Regions from separate parts of the Alcanivorax sediminis genome, predicted to be linked through region 2. Evidence: predicted binding sites of a transcription regulator. Region 2 holds the regulator's gene; the other holds the start of a gene.
The links. The regulator LexA, encoded in region 2, represses DNA repair genes until DNA is damaged. The targets are predictions, from matches to a motif close to TACTGTNTANNTANACAGTA.
Positions count from the first base shown of each region.

Region 1: a site for LexA is predicted at 5,403-5,422, ahead of uvrA (excinuclease ABC subunit UvrA). Genes of this name have one in related genera too.

Region 1 covers NZ_WIRE01000003.1:54,162-63,131, forward strand. Annotated here, with positions in the region: gene GFN93_RS16180 (DOPA 4,5-dioxygenase family protein) at 160-495, shown strand; gene GFN93_RS16185 (hypothetical protein) at 526-912, opposite strand; gene GFN93_RS16190 (glycerophosphodiester phosphodiesterase family protein) at 1,039-2,313, opposite strand; gene uvrA (excinuclease ABC subunit UvrA) at 2,563-5,388, opposite strand; gene GFN93_RS16200 (response regulator transcription factor) at 5,556-6,206, opposite strand; gene GFN93_RS16205 (MFS transporter) at 6,543-7,910, shown strand; gene ssb (single-stranded DNA-binding protein) at 8,004-8,525, shown strand; gene GFN93_RS16215 (type II secretion system protein N) at 8,535-8,970, shown strand, end outside.
Region 2 covers NZ_WIRE01000001.1:3,129,500-3,138,469, reverse strand. Annotated here, with positions in the region: gene rlmKL (bifunctional 23S rRNA (guanine(2069)-N(7))-methyltransferase RlmK/23S rRNA (guanine(2445)-N(2))-methyltransferase RlmL) at 1-211, shown strand, start outside; gene GFN93_RS14295 (glutaredoxin family protein) at 208-450, shown strand; gene GFN93_RS14290 (DUF6482 family protein) at 754-1,062, shown strand; gene GFN93_RS14285 (TatD family hydrolase) at 1,201-2,034, opposite strand; gene GFN93_RS14280 (DUF1499 domain-containing protein) at 1,985-2,401, opposite strand; gene lexA (transcriptional repressor LexA) at 2,433-3,047, opposite strand; gene GFN93_RS14270 (cyclic nucleotide-binding domain-containing protein) at 3,362-4,012, shown strand; gene GFN93_RS14265 (universal stress protein) at 4,167-4,625, opposite strand; gene topA (type I DNA topoisomerase) at 4,905-7,634, shown strand; gene GFN93_RS14255 (DUF6586 family protein) at 7,803-8,333, shown strand; gene GFN93_RS14250 (alpha/beta fold hydrolase) at 8,465-8,970, shown strand, end outside.

The sequences.
Region 1 (8,970 bases), on a different contig from region 2:
GTGCCCGGTTTTTTTATGCCTATTGCATACCCGCACGGCTGTACTATCCTGTAAATCGCGCTACTTAACGGTGATGCTTGCCTTTGCGAGCTGCACAAGATTTGCTTTCAGGGTGTTGCATCTCCGCGTTGGCAGTGAACTTAGGCGGTGGGCACAGCTATGGCGATAAAGGGTTTTCACGCGCACGTTTACTATGATGAGCATACGTTTAGTCAGGCAGCCGCTCTGTGCCAGTCAGCGCATCTCAATTTCGACCTGCCCATGGGGCACATGCACCGTAAGCCAGTAGGCCCACATCCGAGCTGGAGCTGCCAGTTAAGCATTCCCCGACGCTTGGCAGGGGAGGTGATCCCCTGGTTGATGGCAAGCCGTAACGGCCTCACTATCTTCGTACATGGGCTCAGTGGCGATGATCTTCGTGATCACACTGAGCTGGTAATGTGGCTGGGCGAAAGCCAGCCACTGGACTTGAGTATGTTCCAGTACTCGGCCTGACCAACCTCTGTCAGTCAGGCCGAGCATTTTTTAATGCTGTACCACCGCTCTGCCGCGGTACATTAGTGTCTTGCCGGTACCGGGTTCGTTCCTGGTGCTCTCCTTTCCTTTTTTTCTTTCGTCATTCATTTCGACAGGCTGGCCTCGATAGAATCGCACCGGAAGGGTTGGCTCCGGGGTAATTAGCTCATCCGGGCCCTCCAGTTCGATCAGTGCCAGACGAATTTCCCCGTAAAGGCGCTGCATTCCCTGGGAGCGGGTGCGGCCGGCATAGTGGGCCAGCTTATGGCGAAGCTCCGGGTCGGTTAGCGAGAGGTTGGCATCAAACTCTGCGCGGATCAGGCGGCGGCACTGGTTAACCAGGTTCACGATGTTGTACTGCATAAGCCAACGGTGATCAGTAGCGGTAGTGCTCATCACATACTCCTCAGACAAGGTCTGTGCATTGCGAGTAATTGGGTTAAAGCAGAATTCGTGCCACTACCTGATGCGGCTTACTGGCCACCCTGAGGGGCAGGGTGGCCAGTTTGGTGCGGGTATGCGTTATTTTGAAGCGTGGTTGTCCTGTTGCAGACAATTTGCATAGAAGCTGGTTGTGGCAGGCCAATCAGAGAACACCCCAATAACGCCTATCTGGCGGGCGAGAACGTCGAGTAATGTGTAGGTGTCGCCATCATTATTAATGGCCGGGGTGACGCTCTGAAAATACCAGCCACCACCATCGGCAAGAGGACCGGACCTCTCCAGTGACCAGGCGATAATGTCCAGACCAGCTGCACTCGCGGCTTTGGCGTACGCGCTGGGGACGATGCGGTTGTCAGAGTCCGTTGTGACTAACATCCATAGCGGTGGGGCGATGATGTTGACGCCATACCCTCTCAGCGTGTCCATATCGGGTTGCCATGTCCCGGGGTTTTCTGGGTCCAGGCCCTGACTGTCGCGGCCATCCAGAAAAACGGCCTGCTTGCCGTAAGCGCCTTCGTGATTGATCCAGTAGTGAACGTCATCCAGCAAGAAGGATTGAGGAAAGACCCTGTCGGGAGTAACGCCGGCCTCACGATATTCCTCGATCATCTGATGGGCATAATCCTGCTGGGTATAGTTGCCCTGCCAGGGCATGGCAACCGAAGGGGTCTTCAGTTCCGGCGTCATTTTTACGCCTAGCTCCTGAAACAGGGCAATGCTTTCCTTGTGGCTGAGCAAGGTACCGTTGTTGCTGTAGAGATCGGTACGAAAGGCTGCCGTACCCCGGAGGTACTCCTGTACTGTCGTTGCTCTGGGGTTGGTGCCATCCATCTTGCCTTTCAGGGTCTTGAATTGCGCAAGGGTAATGTCACTGGTGCAGCACCGGGCGCTGGCGGTGTTGGTGCCATCAAACGGACTGAACGGGGTGCTGCATTGGCTGGCCAGCCCGGTTTCCAGAATGTTGGTCGTCGCGTGAAGATCACACTGTGAGTGTCGGCAGACCAGCTCCTGATCCTTGGTAAAAGCCACGTCACACTCGAGAATGCCAGCCCCCATACGAGCAGCCGCGCGGTAGGATTCCTCTGTGTGTTCCGGAAACTGCAGCGGTGCTCCGCGGTGGGCGATCGAGAAGTCGGATACCTTCATGGGGCGGGGGCTGCGGGCACATTCTTCCAGCGCCCGCTTGAGCGGCCCATCGTCCATATCCGCAACCAGATAATACGGGCGAGGGCCAAGTTCGATGCTGGCCGTTACGGCAGCGTTTGAGTGGGTCGATGGTGACGCGCAAGCAGCGGTGACCATTGCCAGAGTGGCAGCGGCGGCGAAGCTTCTAAGGGCCCAGATCCGTTTCATGATCAACCTCCAGTGTTGTGATTGAGGATGAGTCTGAGCGGAAGTTATGACGTCCGGATTGGGGTCTGACTGCGGCTGCATGACAGAGGCAAGATTCGTGCTCCCGTTCACAGCGGGGAGGGATAAACCGCCTCCGCGCTGCGGTCGACTGGGAACGAGCCTGGCCGAACCAGGGTGTCGCACCCAACAGCCAGGAATGAAGCCTCGAATAGCATCCACGGCTGACATGCCTGCATGTTGCGTGGCGCGCTACTTGAGCATGGGTTTCAGGAAGCGGCCGGTATGGCTGCCTTTCACCTTGGCCACCTCTTCCGGGGTGCCTTCGGCAATGATTTCTCCGCCGCCGTCACCCCCTTCAGGCCCCAGATCCACAATCCAGTCAGCGGTCTTGATGACATCAAGATTGTGCTCGATGACGGCGACGGTGTTGCCGTGATCGGCCAGCCGGTTCAGGACATCCAGTAGCAGCTGAATGTCATGGAAGTGCAGGCCGGTGGTTGGCTCGTCAAGGATGTACAGCGTGTTGCCGGTGTCGCGGCGGGACAATTCCTTGGCCAGCTTGACCCTTTGGGCCTCACCACCGGAGAGGGTGGTCGCCGCCTGGCCGAGTTTGATGTAGCTGAGGCCTACGTCGATCAGGGTTTGCAGTTTACGGGCCAGGGCGGGTACCGCATCGAAAAATTCGCGGCCTTCCTCGATAGTCAGGTCCAGCACTTCGAAGATGTTCTTCCCTTTGTAGAGAATCTCCAGGGTTTCGCGGTTGTAGCGTTTCCCTTCACACACTTCGCAGGGCACATAGATGTCCGGCAGGAAGTGCATCTCTACCTTGATGACCCCGTCACCCTGGCAGGCTTCACAGCGGCCGCCTTTGACGTTGAAGCTGAAACGGCCGGGTTTGTAGCCGCGCGCGCGCGCTTCCTGGGTGCCGGAGAACAGTTCTCGCACCGGGGTGAAGATGCCGGTGTAGGTGGCCGGATTCGAGCGCGGGGTGCGGCCGATGGGGCTCTGATCGATATCCACCACCTTGTCAAAATGCTCGAGCCCTTCAATGGCTTCGTGGGTCGCTGCCGTGAGGGTGGTGGCCTTGTTAAGTTTGGTGGCCGCCAGCGGGTACAGAGTGCTGTTGATCAGGGTGGACTTGCCGGAACCCGAGACCCCGGTAATGCAGGTCAGGAGCCCGACCGGGATGTTGAGCGGATGTCCTTTGAGATTGTTGCCGGTGGCGCCCAGCAGGGTCAGCCATTTGTCGTCCTTGTTCTGGCGACGTTTCTTCGGAACGGCAATCTGTTTGCGACCGGACAGGTAGTCCCCGGTGAGAGAGGCCGGGTTATCAGACACGTCCTGTGCGCTACCCTGGGCGACGACCGTGCCGCCGTGCACACCTGCACCGGGTCCGATATCGATGACGTGGTCAGCCAGCCGGATGGCATCTTCATCGTGCTCCACCACCAGCACCGTGTTGCCGAGATCGCGCAGACGGGTGAGGGTGTTGAGCAGGCGTTCGTTGTCGCGTTGGTGAAGACCAATGGAGGGCTCGTCCAGCACATACATTACGCCTACCAGCCCTGCGCCGATCTGGCTGGCCAGCCTGATGCGTTGGGCTTCGCCGCCGGACAGGGTTTCGGCGCTGCGCTCCAGCGTCAGGTATTCCAGCCCCACGTTTACCAGGAACTGCAGGCGGTCGCGAATCTCCTTGAGAATCTTGTCGGCGATCTCGCCCTTGCTGCCGGGCAGATTGAGTTCGCTGAAGTAGCGGTGCGCCTTGCCCACGGCCAGGCGTACCACGTCCGGCAGGGTGGTTTGTTCGATAAAGACATGCCGGGCGGCTTCACGCAGGCGCGAGCCGTTACAGCTGGGGCAGCTGGAGGTGGACATGTAGTTGAGCAGGTCCTCGCGAACGGCATCCGATTCGGTTTCCCGGTAGCGTCGCTCCATGTTCGGGATAATGCCCTCGAACGGATGGTTGCGTTTAATGATGTCACCGCGGTCGTTCAGGTACCGAAATTCGATGCTTTCCTTGCCGGTGCCATGGAGGATCTTCTTTCGGGTGGCCTTGTCCAGTTCCTGGAAGGGCACATCCATGTCAAAACCGATGCTTTGCGAGAGGGAGTTGAGCATCTGGAAGTAATAAACATTGCGACGATCCCAGCCACGAATGGCGCCCTCAGAGAGGGACAGCTCCTCGGAGTTGATCACCTTGTCTTCGTCGAAGAACTGCTTCATGCCCAGGCCGTCACAGCTTGGGCAGGCGCCGGCCGGATTGTTGAAGGAAAACAGTCTCGGCTCCAACTCTGGAATCGAATAGCCACAGTGGGAGCAGGCGAACTTGGCGGAGAAGGTGATTTCTTCGCCTTCCTCGCCCTCCATCGGAGCCACGATGGCGATGTCGTCAGCAAGATTAAGGGCCGTTTCAAAAGATTCCGCCAGACGATTCTGCAGGTCGCCACGCACCTTGAAGCGATCCACCACCACTTCAATAGTGTGCTTTTTGTTCTTTTCCAGATCCGGGGTGTCATCCATGTCGTAGATGCGGCCATCCACCCGCACGCGAATAAACCCCTGGGCGCGCAGCTCTTCAAAAAGGTGGACGTGCTCGCCCTTTTTCTCGCGAATCACCGGGGCCAGTAGCATCAGCTTGCTGCCTTCCTCCATGGCCAGAACCTGGTCGACCATCTGACTGATCGTCTGGGCGGCGAGAGGGGCGTCATGTTCAGGGCAGCGGGGCTCGCCGACACGGGCAAACAACAGGCGGAGATAGTCGTAGATCTCGGTAATCGTGCCGACGGTGGAGCGGGGGTTATGGCTGGTGGACTTTTGCTCAATGGAAATAGCCGGACTGAGACCTTCGATGTGATCCACATCGGGCTTTTCCATCATGGACAGAAACTGGCGGGCATAGGTGGAAAGGGATTCTACGTACCGGCGCTGCCCTTCAGCATAGAGGGTATCGAAGGCCAGAGAGGACTTCCCCGAACCTGACAGTCCGGTGATGACCACCAGTTTGTCGCGAGGGATGTCCAGGTCCACGTTTTTCAGATTATGGGTGCGCGCCCCGCGAACCAGAATGGTATCCATCTACTGCCCCTGAGTACTGTCAAAATGAACAGGGCAGTATAGGCGAATTACTGTGAAGGGGAAAAGAATGTAGTGCCTGAAGCTAAGCGCCCGATGCTCGAGGCGGGAAATGACGACGCCATCAGGCTCAATGCGTCAGGCATCCGGCGTCGCACGTCAGGCGTTTACTAGAGGTTTTCCTGTGCCCAATTCACCGCTTGAAGGCGATTAGAGGCATTGATCTTCTTGAAGATGTTGTAGATGTGGGTCTTGATGGTGTGTGGGCTCAGGTTGAGGCTGCTGGCAATTTCTGAGTTCTTGGCGCCCGTGGCCATGACCTTGAGCACTTCCACTTCCCGGTCGGTGAGGTTGACCTCACTGCGGGAGAAAGTCTTGTTAAAGGTGCGGCTCTTCATCAGATAGGTCTGCAGCACCGAACGCGGGAACCACAGCTCGCCATCAAAGATAGCCTTGATGCCCTTGCTGAGCAGCGCCTGGGGGCAATCAAACTGGAAGCCGCCATTGACCATGGGCAGGCCGGCCAGTTTTGACAGGGACTCCTCGTCATCCACATTGAACACGGCGATCAGGACGTCATTTTCCACTTCCTGGTCGGCTTCCAGCAGGTGGGCGATCACTTCATTCACGTCCACGCTGTGATAGTCCACCAGAAACAGGTTCTGGTCATTGGTGCGCAGGGTCTCCACCGTGATGTCGAGGACGGTTGGGATGGGGTTTGCTGTAACCTCCTCCTTGACCAGGAACTCGGTGAGCAGCGCATTCTGCAGCTGCTGACTGCCGACTACGTAGACCTGTTGGCGTTGTTGTTGGGTATTCATTGTCCTGTCCATGACTGTTCGGGAGTTTCGGGCTTGTCTGACGCTCGCGAGACGCGCTGGCAAAATTGAAAGACTCCCTAGGCGTAAGCCTAAGAAAAAAAACTTATCAGCATGTGAATCTATCACCGCTTTGACGGGGGTTCAATTTACTGGTTCAGGCTTTTCGTGAAGTTTGACAATTTTCTTGCCCTGTTTGTGACCGGATAGGCCCTATGGCGCGGTGCATGGTGTGGTAGAGCGATGTCCCGGCTGAACGGGAATCTGCTACACTGCCCGCCCTTTAATATAGTGGCGAGCGGCCCTCGGGCCAGAACGGTTAGGAGCATCCAGGTTTCAATGACCGAATTATCTTCCAAGGCGTTGCAGCGAACCGAGCTGAAAACCACCGGGTACATGGCCACCATCTTTGCCCTGCGGATGTTCGGGCTGTTCATGATCTTGCCGATTTTTGCGGTGTACGGGCAGGAACTGGATGGCGCGTCGCCGTTGCTGATCGGTACCGCCATTGGCGCCTACGGCCTGATGCAGGCCATTTTGCAGATCCCGTTCGGCATGTTGTCCGACCGCTTTGGGCGGCGGCCACTGTTGCTGATCGGCTTGTTGCTGTTTGTTGCTGGTGGGGTGGTGGCTGCCATGAGCGACCACATTTACGGCGTGATCGCCGGGCGTGCTTTGCAGGGGGCGGGCGCCATTGCCAGTGTGATCATGGCACTGATCGGTGATGTGGTCAGCGAAAAGAACCGGACCCGGGCCATGGCGCTGATCGGCATGTCAGTGGGTGGCTCCTTTATTCTGGCATTGATTCTGGGCCCCTTGCTGGCGGCCTGGCTGGGCTTGTCCGGCCTGTTCTGGGCGACCTCCCTGCTGGGGGCGCTGGCCCTGGTGGTCGCCATGATTGTGCCTGCACCCAAAGCGTTGCAGGGGGAGTTGTTACCGGCCGGAGAGCGGTTTCGGCGCGTGCTGGGAAACAAGGCGCTGCTGCGATTCGACGTGGGCATCTTTACCCTGCATGTGATCATGACGGCATCTTTTGTGGTGGTGCCGGCGCTACTCACCGAACGGCTTGGGCTGAGTCTGCAGAGTCATAGCCTGCTTTACCTCGGGGTGTTGGTAGCCGGGTTCGTTGCCATGGTGCCGTTGGTGATTCGTGCAGAGCGGCGTGGCGCGGTGCCGGTGAAACGTCTGGCGATTGTCTTGATGGCCGTTTCCCAGTTGTTGCTGGCGCTGGCAGGCGCCGCCCTTTGGCACTATGTTCTTGCCCTGTTGGTGTTCTTCGCCGCCTTTAATCTGCTGGAGGCCTTGCTGCCTTCGCTGGTGGGGAGAGCGGCCCCGGCGGGTACCCGTGGTACGGCCATGGGAGTGTATTCAAGCTCCCAGTTCATGGGCGTTTTTGTGGGTGGGCAGCTGGGCGGAGCGCTTTATCAGTGGCTGGGTCCGCAGGCCGTTTTCTTTGGCTGTATGGCCATGGCGATAATCTGGCTGCTGGTGTTGACTGGGATGCAGGAATTGCCACGTCTGGAAAACCGGGTATTGCAGTTGCAGCAAGGTCAGGACTGGCTTGCGCTCAGTCGGCAGTTGCGCCTGCTACCCGGCGTGGAAGAAGTGGTGGTGGTGGAAGAGCAGGCCATGGTGCTGCTCAAGATTGATACCGGTTCTCTGGATGAGAACCAGTTGCAGGGTCTCGCCGCCGCAGCGCAAAGCTGACACAATGGCGGACTTGCCCTGCTTCTTTGCAGAAGCCGGGGGGCTGACTCGGCTCCCCCTGAATACTGACCATGAGAGTCACGGAGAGAAACGATGGCGCGCGGCGTTAACAAGGTAATTCTGATTGGCAATCTGGGTGCGGATCCGGAAACACGTTTCATGCCCAGTGGTGGCGCGGTCACCAATGTTCGTCTGGCCACCAGTGAGTCCTGGAAAGATCGTCAGAGCGGCCAGATGCAAGAGCGTACGGAGTGGCACCGGGTGGTGTTCTTCAACAAGCTCGGCGAAATTGCCGGTGAATACCTGAAGAAAGGTTCCAAGGTGTATATCGAAGGCTCCATCCGTACCCGCAAGTGGCAGGGACAGGATGGCCAGGATCGTTACACCACCGAGATTGTCGCCAACGACATGCAGATGCTGGACGGTCGTGGTGAAGGCGGCGGCCAGGGTGGCGGTGGCTTTGCTCCCCAGGGTAACCAGGGTGGCCAGGGCAACCAGGGCGGCTACGGCAACGACAACTATGGTGGCGGCGGTAATGCGCCCCAGTCCAGCCCGAATCAGGGTGGCGGATTCAGCGGCCCTGCAGATGATTTTGACGACGACATCCCGTTCTAAGGCGGCCTGATGCCTCGAAAGTGGATACTGGCACTGTTGTTTGTTGCCAGTCTGATGGTTTTTCTGGTGTTCCTGATGCCGGCGGCAGTGCTCATCGAGCGTGTCCCGGCATTGCGTCCAGGTGGCGCTCCTCTGGTGCTGCAGTCCCCCCGCGGCCCGTGGTGGAATGCCCAGGTGAACTGGCGCTGGCAGCAACTCCAGGGCGTGCTGGACTGGCAGCTTGACTGGCATGGGCTGACACCGGGGCTGAACATTGCTGCCCGAACCACCTCAGGCCCGGAAGCACGGGTGAAGGGCTGGCTGGGCGGCACCGGACAGCAGAACTGGTCGGTGGAGCAGTTGCGTCTGGCGTTGCCGGTGGCGATGGTGGCCGAGCGCATCCCCCAGGGCAATGCGGATGGTCGGGTCGATGCCACGATAATGGGATTGGCGGTGTCTGATGGTC
Region 2 (8,970 bases):
TCATGGGGACCTGATTCGCAAGATCATGCGTCGCCTGGAGCCAGGTGGGGTTCTCTACTTCTCCTGTAATTTCCGTCGCTTCAAACTCGATGAGTCCATCACTAAATGGTACGACGTGGAGGATCTGACCCGCTGGAGTATCCCGGAAGATTTCCGCCGTAATGACAAGGTTCACGTGCTTTACGCTATCCGTCATGTGGAGGCGTCATGACCGTTGTACTTTACACCACACTCGGTTGCCATCTATGTGAGCAGGCAAAGGACCTGCTGATGATGGTCAATCCCAATGTGGAGCTGCTGTCAGTGGATGTGGCCGAGGATGATGAGCTGATTGCGCAATATGGTGAGCGCATTCCGGTGTTGGCCCGTGATGGGCACGAACTGGCCTGGCCATTCGGCCTGCTGGATGTGCAGGCGTTTCTGCAAAAATCCGTAGGCATTTCAGGCTGAAATATGACGCAAAGACTGCTTCTGATCGTGATTAAGATCGCGCCCTTGGCAATGCACAAACGGTAGCCGTAGGAGCCTATGCTCGCATGGCGATCACCACCAGCCTGGAAACGGAGCCCGGATTCCAGAAGACAGGGTTCAGGCAGCAATAGAAAGGTTTCCCTATAGGTGCTCTGTGGCATCTGGGGTAAAACTGCTTTTCCTCGGGACAGCAATAGCACAGTCCATGTGGGTTAGGACAATGTCCGGGGGGATTGTCTTTTCATGACGCTGGATTCACGATCCTGGCGTAATCCTTGTAGCATGAAAACGATCACAGCAAACAAACTAGCCAAGCAACAGGTAGAGGAAATCGAGATCACCTCTGCCTGCCTGTCAGTGTGCACAGTGCGAGTCTGCCTCAATGGCGAGTGGTTCTGGGTGGTGGATCAGAATGGCAAGATCCAGCGCTTCAATGGCCCTGAACATGCCAACAACCTGCTCAGCCATGTTTCCACCCCCAAGGCGACTCTGCTTCATCATTCCGCCCATGCGGAAATGGTGGGGCAGCCGGAAGGGGAAGTCATACCGCCCCTGAAAGTGTCATTTAACTGGCGCAGTGACCGGGCTTGATGCTGGCTGACACAAAAAAGCGGTTCTGACTTCTACCTGTTCCCTATCCGGCCACTTTAGATTGACACCACTCTGGCTCTCCATGCCCAGCCAAGGAGCCACGGTGTGGGGTGATGAGGCTCAGGGTACTGGATAGTGTCATCCAGCTTTTCGATCCGCGAACAGGGCTTTGGCGTTATTGCTTGTCATGGCTGCCACCGCCTCGATTTCCTGGCCTCGAAGCTGGGCGATTCGCTGTCCAATCCAGGGTAGCAAGGATGGCTCATTGCGGCGTTTTTTAGGTGGTGCTTCAGGAAGATCTCTGGGCAATAAATAGGGTGCATCGGTTTCGATGAGCAGGCGGCTGTCCGGGATATTGTGGACCAGATCCGCCAGGTCCTTGCCCCGTCGCTCATCGCAAACCCAGCCAGTAATGCCAATGTGACAATCCAGGTCCAGATAGTCGAACAGTGCTGTTTTTGAACCAGTAAAGCAGTGAACCACGGCCCCGACCAAATCATCCCTAAAGGTTTTCAGGATTGGTTGGAAACGTTCATGGGCGTCGCGCTCATGAAGGAACACGGGCAACCCCGCTTCAACTGCCAGAGCGAGCTGCGCTTCAAAGGCGGTTTCCTGGTCCGGTCGGGGAGAGAAGTCCCGATTGAAATCCAGCCCCATTTCCCCCGCAGCACGTACGGCAGGATGGCGCAGCATATCGGCGAGTTCTTTTTCCAGATCCCGGGAATAGAATCGGGCACTGTGGGGGTGGAGTCCTGCAGTGGCGAACAGGTCGTCATGCTGCTCGGCCAGGGCGATGGCTTCGCGGGATTCGTCGATATGCGTGCCAGTAATCAGCTGCCAGCTGACACCGGCTAGCCTGGCCCGATCGATGACCGCATCGCGGTCATCGCGGAACTGCTTGTCTGTCAGGTTGACGCCAATATCAGCCCACTGGGCGGGCGGAAGGAGGGTCGAGCTGTGCGCTTCGGTCATTGGTTTGAATCTCGGCCAGTTTCACGCGCAGGGATTCTACCCGACGGCGGTTGGCACCTAAATCCCAGTAACCGATCCGTGACGCGGAACGTACTTCCACCACGCCATTTTCCCGGACATAGAAAGTCACATCATCAGTAAAGCGCATCACCAGGCTCTTGAAGCGGGCCTGGATACGAGATTGCCCAACCACGTCGTATTCCACCCGTGGCAGGGAGTCCAGCACGGATTGCACGCGCTGGAGACTGGACTCGCGGTTATCTGACACCTCGAGCGGAGCCACCCAGTGATCCTTGCTGCCGCTCAGGCTGGATACACAGTTGGGTGAGTTCGGGCAGGGTGCGAGCAAATTGTTTTCGTCTGACATGACACTGCTACTCATAACCAGAATGAACAAGCTAGTAAGAATTCGGATCACGGATCAACCCCACAAAAATACCTTCAATTACCAGCTGGTCGGCTGGCACCTTGATGGGCTCGTAAGCCTCATTCGCAGGAAGCAGGGTAGCACTGGACTTGTTCAGTTTTAACGTCTTGACCGTGACTTCTTCGTCAATTCTGGCCACAACAATCTCACCGCTACGGGCCACATTGGACTTGCGCACGGCGATCAGATCGCCATCGAAGATGCCGGCATCCACCATACTGTCACCCTGGACCTTGAGCAGGTACGTGGGGCGTTGTTTGAACAGGCCCTGGGGGACCGGAACGGTACGCTCCACGTTCTCGATAGCTTCGATGGGTACACCGGCGGCCACTTTACCGACAATGGGCAGCTCTTCTTCTGACCAATAGGCGTTGTCCAGCAGCTGGATACCGCGAGAGCGGTCACTGTGCAGGCGGATATACCCTTTACGCTCCAGCGCCCGGAGGTGATCAGAGGCGGCATTCTTTGACTGGAAGCCCATGATATCGGCGATTTCGGCCCGGGTAGGCGCCATTCCGGTATCTGCGATGCATTCGCGAATACAATCCAGTACCTGCTGCTGACGATCAGTGAGTTTGCTGCTCATAACCTTCTCCGTATGGTCACAGGGAAATGACGCCTGTACGGGTGCGTTATTTCCGTTGTCGGCTGTAAGTCATTGACCACAGTCGCTCATCGATTTCGATCCTAGCATGGATACTGATAATATGAACAGTGTTATTTGTCCACCTGTCCATAAGGTCAATGGCGCAGTTCCTGCGGCCTGTTTCGGGAGGCGGATAGCTCCAAAAGTGCCATTCCCGGATGAAACTGTGAATTCGGTTCTGTGGGACATTGTTCTTCACTGCGATGGCGAATAGCATTGTGGTTTTCAGTCCATCAGCGTTTGTGGGGTAACAGATGGAAAAGGCCAATAATAATGATTACGGCCAGCAACGAGTGCGTCAGCTTCTGTCCGGCGTACCCTTTTTTAATGAAATTTCTCGAGATGATGCCGAGCAGTTTGACCTGCTGGAAAGCAATACCCGGCTATGGCTGGCCGGGTCAGGCGATGATGTGATTCGCGCAGGTGATGTGGATTCCACTCTTTACTTCCTGCTGCGGGGGCAGCTTGAAGTACTGGGAGACTCTCCTTCCCACCCGCCGTTGTATTACGTCTCTCCCGGTGAAGTGTTTGGCACGCTGTCGATGTTGCTCGGCACGCCGCGCAGTGCCGATATCCGCGTTTCAGAAAATTCCCGCGAGGCGGTGATTGCCAGCCTCGATTTCAATGATTTCAGTGAAGATGACAGCCCTTACACCCTGTCTACCCGCCTTGCCTTTTATCATATGATCGTCCACCACATCCGTTGGACTCTGGAAGTGAAACGGATGGCAGATCCAGATCATGAACTGGTGCAGTCCATGCGCAAGCTGCCGGTATTCCATGGTGAAAAAGGCAGCCAGGAAGAGCTGGATGCCCTGCGAGAACAGGCCCAGGGGCTGGCTGAATTGCTGTGTCGCTGGAACGAGGAAGGGCAGGGGAATACGGGGGCGCTGCAACTCACCTAGTGAACAGTTAACAGTGAATAGTGAACAGCGACGCGATCCTGGTTTTTGATTTGATGAAAGCAATGAGGCCGCGCCCAAGGGTTGGACGCGGCCTCATACGTTTTAAAACCAGAAACCGTTGCTCGCGCAACTGTTCACTATTCACTGTTAACTATTAATTGCTTTTCTGATCGACCTTCACTGCCAGCACATCACAATGGGCGCCGGGTACCAGGCCGCGGGCGGTGGAGCCCAGCAGTAGCGCCAGGCCACTGCGCGTGTGACTGCCGACGGCAATCAAGTCAGCGCCGAGCTTGTCAGCCATGTCGAGAATGGTCTTTTCGATGGAGCCCAGTTCAACATGGATGTTGGCGTCGGCGATTCCGTACTGTGCAGCATACCGTGCTGCCATGGCCTTTGCCTGGTCCATCAGGCCGGTTTGCAGGTCGGTGACATCCATGGGGACGTCAGCCCCGTAGGCCAGCGCCAGCGGCTCAATCACGTGGATCAGGTGAAGCTCGCCTTCGTTGCCGGAAAGCACACCGGCGGCGCGCGAAAGTACCTGTGCGGACTCATCACTACCATCAATGGCGACCAGAATCTTGCGATAGGGGGTGGGCACGATCTTCTCCATGAGCGGCTTTTCCCCCGAGTATAGCGTCCTTTTAACGGCTTGCCAGAGAACAGACTCATGATTCTCTGATCGGGATCAACGCCATGTTTCATGCGGGGTGCGGCGACTTCATGGCAGGCGCCGAAAGCGCCCCATCTGTGCCCTGACTTGCTCTTGGTGCCTTCTCTGGTCTAGTACTAAAAAAGGAACGTCGGGGTAGATCCTGCTTGACCCGGCCATACTGGCGCTGTCTAAATAGCGCCCATCGCAAGCCTTAGATCGGATGTTGAGTACCTGAGAATGGGAAAATCGCTAGTCATTGTGGAGTCGCCTGCCAAGGCAAAGACCATCAACCGCTATCTGGGCGACGACTTCATTGTGAAGTCCAGTGTCGGCCATGTGCGTGATCTGCCGGTCAGTGGTGGCTCCAAAAAAAGCACCCCTCAGGAGCGCGCCAAGGAAGCCGCTTACACTCGCTCCTTGCCGAAGGAAGAGCGCGAAGCCTATAAAAAGAAGAAGGCCAAGGCCCAGCTGATCAATCGCATGGGCGTGGATCCGGATAAAGGCTGGCAAGCGCATTACGAGGTCCTGCCAGGCAAGGACAAGGTGGTTGATGAGCTCAAGCGTCTCGCAGAAAAAGCTGACCGCATCTATCTCGCAACCGATTTGGACCGCGAAGGGGAGGCCATTGCCTGGCACCTGCGGGAAGTGATCGGTGGTGATGACACCCGTTTCGACCGGGTAGTGTTCAACGAAATTACCAAGAAGGCGATCCAGGCCGCATTCGAAGAACCGGGCAAGCTGGATTTGCACCGTGTCGAAGCCCAGCAGGCCCGCCGTTTCCTTGACCGGGTGGTGGGCTTCATGATTTCCCCGCTGCTGTGGGAAAAGATTGCCCGTGGCTTGTCTGCGGGCCGGGTGCAATCCGTGGCGGTGGAGCTGGTGGTGGAGCGCGAGCGCGAAATCCGTGCCTTCATCCCGGAAGAATACTGGGAGATGTATAGCGACACTCACAGCGCAGAGGGTGAAGCTCTGCGTCTGCAGGTCGCCAAGCACCGGGGCCAGGCATTCCGCCCGGACAACGGCGATGATGCCCATGCTCACCGTGCGGCACTGGAAGCGGCAGGCAAGCTGACCATTACCCAGCTTGAGCAGCGCCCCACCAAATCCCGTCCGTCTGCGCCTTTTATTACGTCTACCTTGCAGCAGGCAGCCAGCACCCGTCTGGGGTTTGGCGTGAAGAAAACCATGATGATGGCCCAGCGGCTCTATGAAGCGGGTCACATCACCTACATGCGTACCGACTCCACCAATCTCAGCACCGATGCAGTGGCTGCCTGTCGCGAGTGGATTGGCGAGAATCTGGGCGACAAGTACCTGCCCGAGAAGCCGCTGTCCTACTCCAGCAAGGAAGGGGCTCAGGAAGCGCACGAAGCGATTCGTCCATCCGACGTGAATCGTCGTTCCGAGCATCTCAAGGACATGGAGCGTGACGCCCAGCGGCTGTATGAGCTGATCCGTCGCCAGTTCATCGCCTGTCAGATGCCCCCTGCGGAATACCTGAGCAGCACCCTGACCGCCACCGGTAATGACTACGAGCTGAAGGCCAAAGGTCGCATCATGAAATTCGATGGCTGGACCCGTATTCAGCCACCGGCTTCCCGCAAGGGCCAGGAAGACACCCTGCTGCCCGATGTGAAGGAAGGCGACATCCTCACCATCGACCAAGTGGATGCCGAACAGCACTTCACCAAGCCGCCGGCGCGATTCACCGAAGCCAGCTTGGTGAAAGAACTGGAAAAGCGTGGCATCGGCCGCCCTTCCACCTATGCGGCGATTATTTCCACCATTCAGGATCGTGGCTATGTGCGCCAGGACAACCGTCGTTTCTATGCCGAAAAAATGGGGGACATCGTCACCGACCGTCTGGTCGAGAATTTCCCCAACCTGATGGACTACGGCTTCACCGCCAGCATGGAAGAAACCCTGGACGAAATCGCCGAGGGCCACCGTGACTGGAAAGATGTGCTGGACGAGTTCTACAAGGATTTTGTCGGCAAACTGGAAGCGGCACAGGGCGAAGGTTCAGGCAAGCAGGCCATTGGTGGCATGCGTGCCAACCTGCCTACCGATACCGACATCCAGTGCCCCACCTGTGGCCGTCCAATGCAGATCCGCACCGGCTCCACCGGGGTTTTCCTGGGCTGCTCAGGCTACAGCCTGCCACCCAAGGAACGTTGTACCGCCACCCTGAATTTGCTGCCTGGCGAAGAGGCGGTGGATGTGAAGGCGGACGATGAAGAAGCGGAAATCAATGAACTCCGCAAAAAGAAGCGTTGCCAGAAGTGTGGCACCGCCATGGAAAACTATCTGATTGACGAAAAGCGCAAGTTGCACATCTGCGGTAATAACCCGGATTGTGATGGCTATGTGATCGAGCAGGGCGAGTTCCGCATCAAGGGTTATGACGGTCCGACCCTGGATTGTGAGAAGTGCAATCATGAGATGCAGCTGCGTACCGGTCGTTTCGGCAAGTTCTTCAAGTGCACTAACGAATCCTGTGGCAATACCCGCAAGCTATTGAAAAGCGGTGAACCGGCTCCGCCGCGTGCCGATCCGATTCCCATGCCGCACCTCAAGTGTGAGAAACACGAAGACGATCATTACCTGTTGCGAGACGGCGCCTCCGGCCTGTTCATGGCGGCCAGCAAGTTCCCGAAGAACCGGGAAACCCGACCTCCGCTGATTGAAGAAATTCAGAGCGTGGCCGAACAGCTGGATCCCAAGCACAAGTATCTGGCCGAGGCACCGGCAAAAGATCCGGATGGCAATCCGGGCGTACTGCGTTACAGCCGCAAGTCGAAAGAGCAGTACGTGATGAGCGAAGTGGACGGCAAGGCCACCGGCTGGTCTGCTTTCTATCGTGATGGCAAGTGGGTTGAGGAGCAGGCAAAGAAAAAAGCGCCCGCCAAGAAAAAAGCCGCCGCGAAGAAGCCAGCTGCCAAGAAGAAAGCGGCAGCCAAGAAGTAAAGACACTAGCTACAAGCTACAACACGAGGCTCGCGTCTCTTGTCCTGAGGGCACTGCTCCGTGCTGCGATGACACAAGAGCGCGGGCACTGCCTCTTCTTCGCGATAGCCTCTCCCGCGCCTTGCTGCTTGGGGCGTGTAGCTTGCAGCTTCTTGCCAGGATTATGTTATGTCCCGAATGGTTCGTGAAAACACCGTTAGCGGTCTGCGTGAGCGGATCTATTTTGCCAATGCCATGCTGCGCCAGTTGACCCACGATCAACGCGAAGCCAGCCCGACCATTCGGTTGGCCCTGCGCGGTGCGGTGGTATTTCATCTTTACTCCGCGCTGGTGGGCATGATCCGGCAATCGGCCAAGACCTATCAGGTGGCAGGGGCAGATACCCTGTTTAGCCTGGCGGCACTGGAGCAGGCGTTCGAGGCGGCGGGTGTTGAGGCGCCGGAAGTCTCGGTGCTGGCCCAGGCACGGCAGGATCGCGGTGATCTGGTGGCCTGGCTGGACAGCGAAATGCAGACGGCTCTTGGGGCGTCAGGCCTGGCCCGTCGCCCCACGCCGCCCAGTGAAGCCAATGCCCTGAACTTGATGGCCGAAGACCGCTATGCGCCATTGGCCGAGGGCGATCTGGAACGTCTGGCGCAGACATCGACCCGTGTTGGTGAACTCGTCGAGCATTGCGTGGGGTATCTGGAAGAGTGGTAACCGGCAAGTCAGCTCCGCTTGACTACCGCTAGGTATCCCCAGCCTTGAAAATAGACCCGATACCCTGAATTCTGGTGGCGTCGGGCCGATTCCCTCTGGTGTCCGGCAACGTTTCCCATGCCGGAGCCCCCATGACCCACCCCTACCGCTGGATGTCTGCACTGTTGTTAGTCCTGTCGGGATGGATGCTGTTAAGCATGCAACCTGCCAAGGCAGAGATGCTGCCTGCGCTCACCGGCGGGCAGTCGGATTGTGTGGTCGTGCTCCATGGGCTGCGTCGCTCTGCGTGGGCCATGTCGCGCATCGAAGACACCCTGACGGAGGCGGGCTACCTGGTCTACAACCAGGATTACCCGTCTACTTCCGCACCGGTAGAAGCGCTTGCCCACGAAGAAATCAGCCGTGCGCTTGGCTGGTGTCGAGCCCAGACCGTAGAGCAGGTGCATTTTGTGACCCACTCCATGGGGGGAATTCTTGTACGCAGTTATCTGCAGCATGAAACTATCCCGGAGCTTGGCCGAGTGGTCATGCTCGCGCCCCCCAACCATGGAAGCGAAGTGGTGGATCGCATGCAGGACTGGTGGTTGTTCCAGAAACTCACTGGCCCGGCAGGGCAGCAGCTGGGTACGGGGCCGGA